Regions from separate parts of the Sphaerotilus sp. FB-3 genome, predicted to be linked through region 1. Evidence: predicted binding sites of a transcription regulator. Region 1 holds the regulator's gene; each other region holds the start of a gene.
What was found. The regulator FNR, encoded in region 1, switches genes on or off when oxygen is low (the NO sensors DNR and NnrR bind a similar motif). The targets are predictions, from matches to a motif close to TTGATNNNNATCAA.

Region 1 (3,247 bases):
CGATGCGGCGCTGCGGCTTGAAGCGCGTCGGCAGGTGCGCGTAGCCGTACATCGCGATGCGGTCGGGCCGCAGCGAGGCGACCTGGCGCACGGTGCGCTCGAAGCTCTCGGGCGTCTGGCGCGGCAGGCCGTAGATCAGGTCGGCGTTGATCGACTCGAAGCCCAACTCGCGCGCATCGCGCATCAGCGCCTCGACCTGCTCGAAGGGCTGGATGCGGTGCACCGCCTGCTGGACCTGGGCATCGAAGTCCTGCACGCCGAAGGAGACGCGGTTCAGCCCGAGCGCGCGCAGATGCGCCAGACGCTGGCGGGTGACGGTGCGCGGGTCGATCTCGATCGAGAACTCGCCCTTGGGCAGCAGCTCGAAGCGCGTGCGGATCGCCGCCATCAGCCGCGACAGCTCCTCGTCGCTCAGGAAGGTCGGCGTGCCGCCGCCGAAGTGCAGCTGCGAGACCTGCACCCGCTCGCCCAGCGCGTCGGCCGCCAGCGCCATCTCGTGCTCGAGCGCATCCAGGTAGGCCGCGGCACGGCCGTGGTCGCGGGTGACGATCTTGTTGCAGGCGCAGTAGTAGCAGACCGACTCGCAGAACGGCACATGGATGTAGAGCGACAGCGGCGCGCCCGTCCCGCCGGCCCCGCCCATGTCATGGCGCTGGGCCAGCGCCTGCAGGAAATGCTCGGCGGTGAAGGCCTCGACAAAGCGGTCGGCGGTCGGATAGGAGGTGTAGCGCGGTCCGGGCCGATCCATCCGGTGCAGCAGTTCGTCGGTCAGAACGGGCTCGGCCTGCAGGCCGCTGCCGCGGGTCGGTTGGAGAGTCGGTTGGTCCATGGACGCACACTGTGCCGACGGATGCCCGGCGTACCTTGACGCAGCTCAAGCACGATGCAGGACACATCCCCAAGAATCGGCCGCGATTGATCGGATCGAGAGCCTTCGGCCTCAGAATGGGGCTCGAGCGGATCCGCATCGAAACACCAACGCCTTTTTCGCCATGCACGACACCACGACGTCCCCCCGCCTTGACGCGCTCAAGGTCGCCTGCTCCGCCTGCAATCTGCGCGAGCTGTGCCTGCCGGTCGGCCTGTCGGACGAAGAGCTGTCCTCGATCGACGACATCATCGGCACCCGCCGGACCGTGCGCCGCGGCGAGAGCCTGTTCCATGCCGGCGAGACCTTCACCGCGCTCTACGCGGTGCGCACCGGCTTCTTCAAGACCGTCGTGTCGGCAGCGGATGGCCGCGAGCAGGTCACCGGCTTCCAGATGGCCGGCGAGCTGATCGGCCTCGACGGCATCAGCACCGACCACCACTCCTGCGACGCGATCGCGCTGGAGGACTCGCAGGTCTGCATGATTCCCTACAGCCAGCTCGAGACGCTGTCGCGCGAGGTCACGCTGCTGCAGCACCAGTTCCACAAGATCATGAGCCGCGAGATCGTGCGCGACCATGGCGTGATGCTGCTGCTGGGATCGATGCGCGCCGAGGAACGTCTGGCGGCTTTCCTGCTGAACCTGACCCAGCGGCTGCAGGCGCGCGGCTTCTCGGCCTCGGCGCTGGTGCTGCGCATGACCCGCGAGGAGATCGGCAGCTACCTGGGCCTGAAGCTGGAGACGGTCAGCCGCACCTTCTCGAAGTTCCAGGAGGAAGGCATCCTGGAGGTCAAGCAGCGCGACATCCGCATCCTCGACCAGAACGCGCTGCAGCGGGTGGTCAACGCGGCCAACTGCTGAGCGCCAGGCTCCGGGTCTCGCCGGAGCCCCTCCGGCAGTCAGATCAGGCCGACGGATGCCGTCCGGCGGACGGCCCCCCCTCATCGCCCATCACCAGCTGCGTCATCGCGCTGGCCAGCGCGATCAGCACCCAGAACAGCAGGAAGGCGGCCGAGTAGATCGTCATCGCGTCGGCGTCGGCCACCGGGCTGCCCATCCAGCGCAGGTCGGCCGGATCGACCATCGAGAAGACCAGCATCTCGACGACGCCGGCCATCAGGAAGGACGGCCACAGCACCGCCGGCCAGCGGCGCTCGCGCGCCGAGGCCGCGGGCTGGACCTCCGCCCCGCCATCGAACACCGGCGAACCGTCATGCTCGAACGGGTCGGTCTTCATTTGACGCCCCCGGTGGCCGCATGGTTGCGGCCCTGCATGGCCGGCGCGTTGGCCGCCTGATCGGCCGACACATGCTCGGCCGTCTGGATGACCGGATCGGGATTCTTCAGCGCCAGGGTCAGCGTCACGAAGCTGGCTGCAACGACGACCAGCGGCCCGCCGACCACCAGCCACATCATCTTGAAGCGCCACCACGGCCGCGGATCGTCGGCCGGGGTGGAGGTGAGGGAGGAATTCGCAGGGGTTCGACTCATGTGGAGATCTCCTCAGCGCGGAATGATGAAGGTCGACTTCTCGCGCACGACCAGAGGCGCCGGATCCTGAGCATCGACACGCGCAATGTCGAAGTGTATTTCGTGCGAGCCCGGTCCGGCTTCGGCTGCCGCCTCCGGTTGAACCCGGACGGACACCGTCACCCAGCGGGCCTCGGCCGCGCCGACCTCGATCTCCGTGGCCGGATCGATCGTGATGCCGTTCAGGCCACTCACGCCCAGACGGTAGCGATGCGGCTGCTCGCCGGCATTCATCACCTGCAGGCGATAGACGTTCTCGATCTGGCCTTCGTCGACGATGCGCGCCAGCGAAGCGCGATCCCGGATCACGTCGACACGGAACGGCGTGCGCATCCAGATGCTCGCGCCGACCGCCGCCACGATCAGCACCAGGATCACGGTGTAGATCAGCACCCGAGGACGCAGCACCCGGCGCCACATCTGCGCACGGGTGAAATGCTCCTTCAGGCCGTTCTGGGTCGCGTAGCGGATCAGGCCGCGCGGGTAGTTCATCTTGTCCATGATGCCGTCGCAGGCATCGATGCAGGCGGCGCAGCCGATGCACTCGTACTGCAGGCCGTTGCGGATGTCGATGCCGGTCGGACAGACCTGCACGCACACGCCACAGTCGACGCAGTCGCCCAGGCCCTTGCTCTTCGGGTCGACCTTCTTGCCGCGCGAGCCGCGCGGGTCACCCCGCTCGGCGTCGTAGCTGATGATCAGCGTGTCCTTGTCGAACATCGCGCTCTGGAAGCGCGCGTACGGGCACATGTACTTGCAGACCTGCTCGCGCATGAAGCCGGCATTGCCCCAGGTCGCGAAGGCGTAGAACAGCACCCAGAACCATTCCCACGGGCCGAAGCCGAGCG
Region 2 (3,247 bases), on a different contig from region 1:
CGGCGTGCCGGTGCAGGGCCCCTACAAGCCCGACACCTACCGCTACTGATCGGCCCGGAGCGCTTGCCGAGATGCGTGCCGACCAGATGCTGGTGAGCCGCGGCCTGGCGCCGACGCGCTCGGCCGCGCAGCGGCTGATCGCCCAGGGCGCCGTGCGCTGGCTCGGGGCCCGGGGCTGGAGCGTGCCGCGCAAGGCCGGCGACGAGCTGCCCGAGGGCTGCGAGATCGAGGTCACCGACGACGCCGAGCTGCGCTGGGTGTCGCGCGGGGGCCTGAAGCTCGACGGCGCGCTGGCGGCGACCGGACTGGCGGTGGCCGGCCGGGTCGCGCTCGACGTCGGCCAGAGCACCGGCGGCTTCACCGACGTGCTGCTGGCGCGCGGCGCCGCGCGGGTGGTCGGCCTCGATGTCGGCCACGGCCAGCTGCACCCGCGGCTGCGTGGCGACGCCCGCGTCACCGCGCTGGAGGGCGTCAACGCGCGCCATCTGGTGGCGGCCGATCTGGGCGCGGCGTGCCCGGCCGAGGGCTTCGGCTTCATCACCGGCGACCTGTCCTTCATCTCGCTCGCGCTGGTGCTGCCGGCGCTGGCGCCGTTGCTGGCTCCGGCCGGCGATCTGCTGATGCTGGTCAAGCCGCAGTTCGAGCTGCAGCCCGGCGACATCGGCAAGGGCGGACTGGTGAAGGACACAGCCGCGCTGGCGCGGGTCGAGCCCAAGCTGCGCGAGGCCGCGGCCGGCTGCGGCCTGGCGGTGGCGGCCTGGCTCGACAGCCCGGTGACCGGCGGCGACGGCAACCGCGAATTCCTGATGCACGCGCGTCGCGCCGGCTGACCGGCCGGTGGCGTCGCGCCGACGACCTCTTCTCCCGCTGGAGACTTCTCCCATGACGACGACCCCCGCGGCCTCGCTGCCGCTGAGTCTCGAGTTCTTTCCGCCGAAGACGCCCGAGGGCACGGCCAGGCTGGCGCAGGTGCGCCGCGAGCTCTATGTGCTGGAGCCGCAGTTCTGCTCGGTGACCTACGGCGCCGGCGGCAGCACGCAGGACGGCACGATCGGCGCCGTCCAGGCCATTCTCGACGAGGGCCGCGAGGCGGCTTCGCACTTCACCTGCGTCGGCGCGACGCGCGAGTCGGTGCGCGAGCGCCTGGCGCAGTTCAAGGCGATGGGTCTGAAGCGCATCGTCGCGCTGCGCGGCGACCTGCCCAGCGGCTTCGGCCCGATGGGCGAGTTCCGCCACGCCAGCGACCTGGTGAGCTTCATCCGCGCCGAGACCGGCGACCACTTCCACATCGAGGTGGCGGCCTATCCCGAGATGCATCCGCAGGCGAAGTCGCCGCAGGCCGACCTGCAGGCCTTCGCGGCCAAGGCCCGCGCCGGTGCCGACTCGGCGATCACGCAGTTCTTCTTCAACTCGGATGCCTATTTCCGCTTCGTCGAGGAGGCGCAGGCGCTGGGCGCGGACATTCCGGTGGTGCCCGGCATCATGCCGATCACCAACTCCAGCGGCATCCTGCGCTTCGCCGACAGCTGCGGCGCGGAAGTGCCGCGCTGGATCCGCCTGCGCCTGCAGAGCTTCGGCGACGACAGCGCCTCGATCCGCGCCTTCGGCCTGGACGTGGTGACCGACCTGTGCGAGCAGCTGCGCTGCGCCGGCGTGCCGGCGCTGCACTTCTACACGATGAACGCCAGCGCGACGGTGCTGGAGATCTGCCGCCGGCTCGAGCTGCTGCCGCACGCGTGATGCGCAAAAGCGACAGCTTGCAGGCGCACCTCTGACGCAGGTCAAGCCGGCTGCGCCCTGAGGCGCACGCAGGCAGCGACTTGAGCCGCCGCAAGTCGACAGGCGGCGCGTCAGGCTCCAATGGATTCATGCCCGGTGCCAAGGAGGTGCCGGAAACCGAATTCCCTCAGGAGCCCGCCATGAACAAGACCTGCCTCGCCCTCGCTGCCGTTGCCGCCCTCGTCGCCACGCCGCTCGCCTCGGCCCAGAACGCGGCTGGCGATCTGGTGATGCGTGCCCGCGTGGTCCATCTGGATCCGGCCAACAAGGACAGCATTCCCGGCCTCGACGTCGGCATCAACAGCAAGGTGCTGCCGGAAGTCGACTTCACCTACTTCATCTCGCCGAACCTGGCCGCCGAGCTGATCCTGACCTATCCGCAGAAGCAGGATGTCAAGGCGGGTGGCACCAAGATCGGCACGCTCAAGCACCTGCCGCCGACCCTGACGCTGCAGTACCACTTCACCGACCTGGGCCTGGGCGCGCTCAAGCCCTATGTCGGCGCCGGCCTGAACTACACCCGCTTCTCGAACGTCAGCCTGCCGAGCGGCCTGTCGATCGACAAGAACAGCTTCGGCGGCGCGCTGCAGATCGGCACCGACTTCGCCATCGACAAGAACTGGTCGGTCAACCTGGACGTCAAGAAGGTCTGGATCCGCACCGACCTGAGCGCTGCCGGCACCACGCTGGGCAAGATCAAGGTCGATCCGGTGCTGGTCGGCGTGGGCGTTGGCTACAAGTTCTGATCCCGGACCCGGATCGGGATCCGATTGCGGGGTGACCGGGCGGCCTCAAGCGCCCGGGGGGAGAGCGTCGGGGAGAGAGACCGCGGCCGTGGCAGGCAACTGCCACGGCCGCTCCCCTTTCCGGGGCGCCTTTGTCCGTTCGGTGTCCGTTCGGTGCAGGCTCAGGCGTCGCGCTGCCAGACCGTGCCTTCCTCGGTCAGCATCGCGTCGAGCGGCACGTCGTGCGGTTCGGCCGCGAGCCAGGGAATGAAGCCGTGGCCGTAGCCGATGCCGGCGGTGTAGGGCATCGGGTCGAGCGAGGCCAGCGTGCGGTCGTAGAAGCCGCCGCCGTAGCCCAGGCGCACGCCCTTCGGCCCGAAGCCGACGCAGGGCACCAGCAGCAGCTCGGGGTGGAACTCCTCGGTGTCCTTGGGCTTGAGAATGCCGTAGGCATCCTCCTCCATCGGGCAGCCCGGGTACCAGACATGAAAGCGCAGCTGGCGTGTCTTCTTGTCGATGACCGGCAGGCCGATGCGGCGCGAGGGGTCGGATTCGCTCCAGCGGTAGAGCGCCGGCAGCGCGTCGAACTCGCCCTTGATCGACCAGAACGCGCCGATGGTGCGCTCGCGCCGGGTCAGCAGCCAGACCATCAGCACCTCCTGCAGATGCACCGAGCGCTGGTGGCGGTCGCTCATCGACATGCGCTCGGCCTGGAGCTGCTTGCGCAGCACGGCCTTGTCGCG
Region 3 (3,247 bases), on a different contig from region 1:
AGCGCCAGCGCCTGCGCCACAGGCGCCGGGCCGTGGCCGAACATCGCGCCGGTGTCGCCCAGGCAGAAATCGTCGTAGACATGCCCGTCGACGCAGCGCAGCCGCGCGCCGCGCGCCTCGGCGACGAACAGCGGCCGTGGCGCCGGCCAGTCGCGCATCCAGTGCATCGGCAGGCCGTAGAGCCAGTGGCGGGTGGCCTCGTCGGCCAGCGCGACCGAACGCGGGTGGGTGTCGAGATAGCGCTGCATCTCGGCGGCATGCAGGGCCTGCAGGGTTTCGGTCGAGGTCTTCATGCCGCGGATCTTGCACACTGCGGGCCTGATCGACCCTCGGTTCAAGCCATGAGCGACCACGCCTTTGCCTTCCTGTCCGCCCACACCTTCATGAAAGTGCCCGCCGGCCCGCAGCCCCGCCCCTTCGGCCTGGCCGGCATCGCCTGGGACGGCGCCGTCACCAACCGCCCCGGTGCACGCTTCGGCCCGCGCGCGATCCGTCAGGCCAGCCACATGCTGTGCGACGGCATCCATCCGCTGTTCGAGGTCTCGCCCGACGCGCTGCTGTGCGACCACGGCGACCTGGCGCTGCCCAACACCAGCCTGGAGCGCATGCGCGCGGCGCTGGAGCCGCAGGCCGCGGCGCTGCTGGCGCGCCAGCACATGGTCTGGCTCGGCGGCGACCACTCGATCACGCTGTCGCTGCTGCGCGCCCAGCGCCAGCAGCACGGCCGGCCGCTCGGCGTGCTGCACTTCGATGCCCACTGCGACACCTGGGAAGACCATTTCGGCGAGCCCAGCGGCCACGGCACCTGGGTGTACGAGGCGATCCAGGAGGGCCTGGTCGATCCGCAGGCGTTTGCGCAGATCGGCATCCGCAGCGCCGGCCACCGCGCCGCGCGCGACTATGTGCGCGACCAGGGCGGCCTGATCTGGACCGCGCGCGACCTGCGCGGGCGCGAGAGCGCCGCCCAGCTCGCCGAGGTCATCGACACCCTGAAGGCGCGCTGGGCCGCCTGCGGCCAGCCGCCGCTCTACCTCAGCTTCGACATCGACGCGCTCGATCCGGCCTTCGCGCCCGGCACCGGCACGCCCGAGCCCGGCGGCCTGACCACCGCGCAGGCGCTGACGCTGCTCGAGGAGCTGGCCGGCGAGAACTGGGTCGGCATGGACTGCGTCGAGGTCGCGCCACCCTACGACCACGCCGATCTCAGCAGCAACGCCGCCGCGACGCTGGTCTGGACCTATCTGTGCGGCCAGGCGGCGAAGAAGGCACCAGAATGAGGCAAGATCGGCACGGATGCACCTGAAATGTGAATTTTCTCCGGACTGATCCCGGGTTGACCTCGCTCAACCCGCGTGCCGGCGACAGGCCAAGAATGGGCCCATCGCGCTGCTGCAGCGCACCACCCAGGAGTCGATCATGAGCCTGTCCGCATCCCTTGCCGCTGAAGCCGTCCTGCCGGTGCCGATCCCGGTCGAGCAGGAATTCGAGGCGCTGGACACCTGCCACCGCGAGGTGCTGGCGACGCTGCGCGACATGGCCGCCCTGGTCGATCACCTGGACGACAAGGGCGTCGATGCGGTGGCACGCCGCATGGCCTCCGACATCGTGCGCTTCTTCAGCCAGACCGCACGCGCGCATCATGCCGACGAGGAGCGGCTGGTCTTTCCCGGCCTGCTCGCCAGCGGCGACGCCGAGCTGGTGCAGCACATCCTGCGCCTGCAGCAGGATCACGGCTGGCTCGAGGAAGACTGGCTGGAGCTGTCGGCGCAGATCGATGCGGTCGCTCAGGGCTACAGCTGGTACGACATCGACGCGCTGCGCCAGGGCACCGCCGTCTTCACCGAACTCTACAAGGACCACATCGATCTGGAGGAGTCGCTGATCTATCCGGAGGCGCGCCGCCAGCTGATGGTGCGCCCGCAGGCCGGCGAGGCCCGCGCCCGCCGCGCGCGGAGCTGAGACACTCGGGGGCATGTCCGCACTTGATCTGCCCCTGAACCTTTCCCATCTCCTGCTGCTGAGCGCCTCGGCGCTGGGCGCCGGCGCGCTCAACGCGATCGCCGGAGGCGGCAGCTTTCTCACCTTTCCTGCGCTGGTCTGGACCGGCCTGCCGCCGATCGTCGCCAATGCGACCAGCGCGGTGGCGGTCAGTCCCGGCTATCTCGGCAGCGCGCTGGGCTTCCGGCGCGAACTCGCCGAGCTGCCGGCCGCACGCCGCCATGCCGAGGCGCTGATCTGCGCGCTGGGCGGCCTGGCCGGAGCCGGGCTGCTGCTGGTCACGCCGGCCCGGCTGTTCTCGGCCGCGGTGCCGTGGCTGCTGCTGTTCGCCACCGTGCTGTTCGCGCTCGGGCCGCGCCTGGTGGCCGCACGCCGGGCGCGGGACGCCAGCATGTCGATGCCCTCGCCCTCGTCGTCCTCCGCCTCGCTGCGGGTGCAGCGGCTCGGCCTGTTCGCGGTGGCCGTCTACGGCGGCTATTTCAACGGCGGCCTGGGCATCCTGCTGATGGCGCTGTACACGCTGACCGGCGAATCCAGCCTCAACACCGCCAACGCGCTGAAGAACCTGAACTCGCTGGTGCTGTCGCTGCTGTCGGTGGCCGCCTTCGCCTGGGCCGGCGCGGTGGCCTGGCCGCAGGCGCTGGTGATGATGGTGGCCGCCACGCTGGGCGGCTTCATCGGCGCGCGGCTGGCACGACGGCTGCCGGCGGCCTGGGTGCGCACCGGCGTGGTGCTGACCGGCCTGGCGATGACGGCGGCCTTCCTGCTGCGCGGTTGATGCGCGGTCGACGTGCGGCCGAGGCTGCGACTGAACGCTCGGCCGGAACACGGGCATGATGCATGCCCGCGGCCCGTCCGGGCCGCTCATCGCGAACACAAGGATTTCATGAAAGTCGACATGCACATCGTCGAGGCGGTCACCGGCCGCTGCACCGTCGAGCGGATCCGCGGCCCGCGCCGCGAGCTGCGCGCCCAGGTCCGGGCCTGCGTCCGTCGCGAGGGCGTGGCCTCGGCCTGGGCCTGGGCCACCAAGCCGCTGGCCCAGCAGAGCCAGAGAATGCTGGAGTCGGCGGACGCCGATCTCTGACCACTGACCACTGATCGGGTCGCTCCAGCGATCCAATGCGCGAAGCCCCTGGGGGAGAGTGATCCCCCAGGGGCTTCGTGCTTGTATTGGGCGGATTTTCTGGCGTTGGGCCAGCAAGCCGACTGGCCTGCCCGGAGGGACTCGAACCCCCGACCTGCTGCT

Region 2: the regulator FNR is predicted to act here: its motif matches at 1,772-1,785, upstream of NFT33_RS05145 (OmpW/AlkL family protein).
Region 3: the regulator FNR is predicted to act here: its motif matches at 1,334-1,347, upstream of NFT33_RS04875 (hemerythrin domain-containing protein).

The regions. Positions count from the first base shown of each region.
Region 1 is NZ_BQWE01000057.1:136,843-140,089, forward strand. It holds gene hemN (oxygen-independent coproporphyrinogen III oxidase) at 1-829, opposite strand, end outside; gene fnr (fumarate/nitrate reduction transcriptional regulator Fnr) at 993-1,730, shown strand; gene NFT33_RS17265 (hypothetical protein) at 1,774-2,106, opposite strand; gene NFT33_RS17270 (hypothetical protein) at 2,103-2,360, opposite strand; gene ccoG (cytochrome c oxidase accessory protein CcoG) at 2,373-3,247, opposite strand, start outside.
Region 2 is NZ_BQWE01000011.1:17,254-20,500, forward strand. It holds gene ahcY (adenosylhomocysteinase) at 1-49, shown strand, start outside; gene NFT33_RS05135 (TlyA family RNA methyltransferase) at 72-830, shown strand; gene metF (methylenetetrahydrofolate reductase [NAD(P)H]) at 883-1,740, shown strand; gene NFT33_RS05145 (OmpW/AlkL family protein) at 1,920-2,525, shown strand; gene NFT33_RS05150 (5-formyltetrahydrofolate cyclo-ligase) at 2,687-3,247, opposite strand, start outside.
Region 3 is NZ_BQWE01000010.1:116,503-119,749, reverse strand. It holds gene NFT33_RS04885 (transaminase) at 1-293, opposite strand, end outside; gene speB (agmatinase) at 342-1,277, shown strand; gene NFT33_RS04875 (hemerythrin domain-containing protein) at 1,417-1,959, shown strand; gene NFT33_RS04870 (sulfite exporter TauE/SafE family protein) at 1,973-2,776, shown strand; gene NFT33_RS04865 (hypothetical protein) at 2,885-3,085, shown strand; tRNA gene NFT33_RS04860 (tRNA-Arg) at 3,209-3,247, opposite strand, start outside.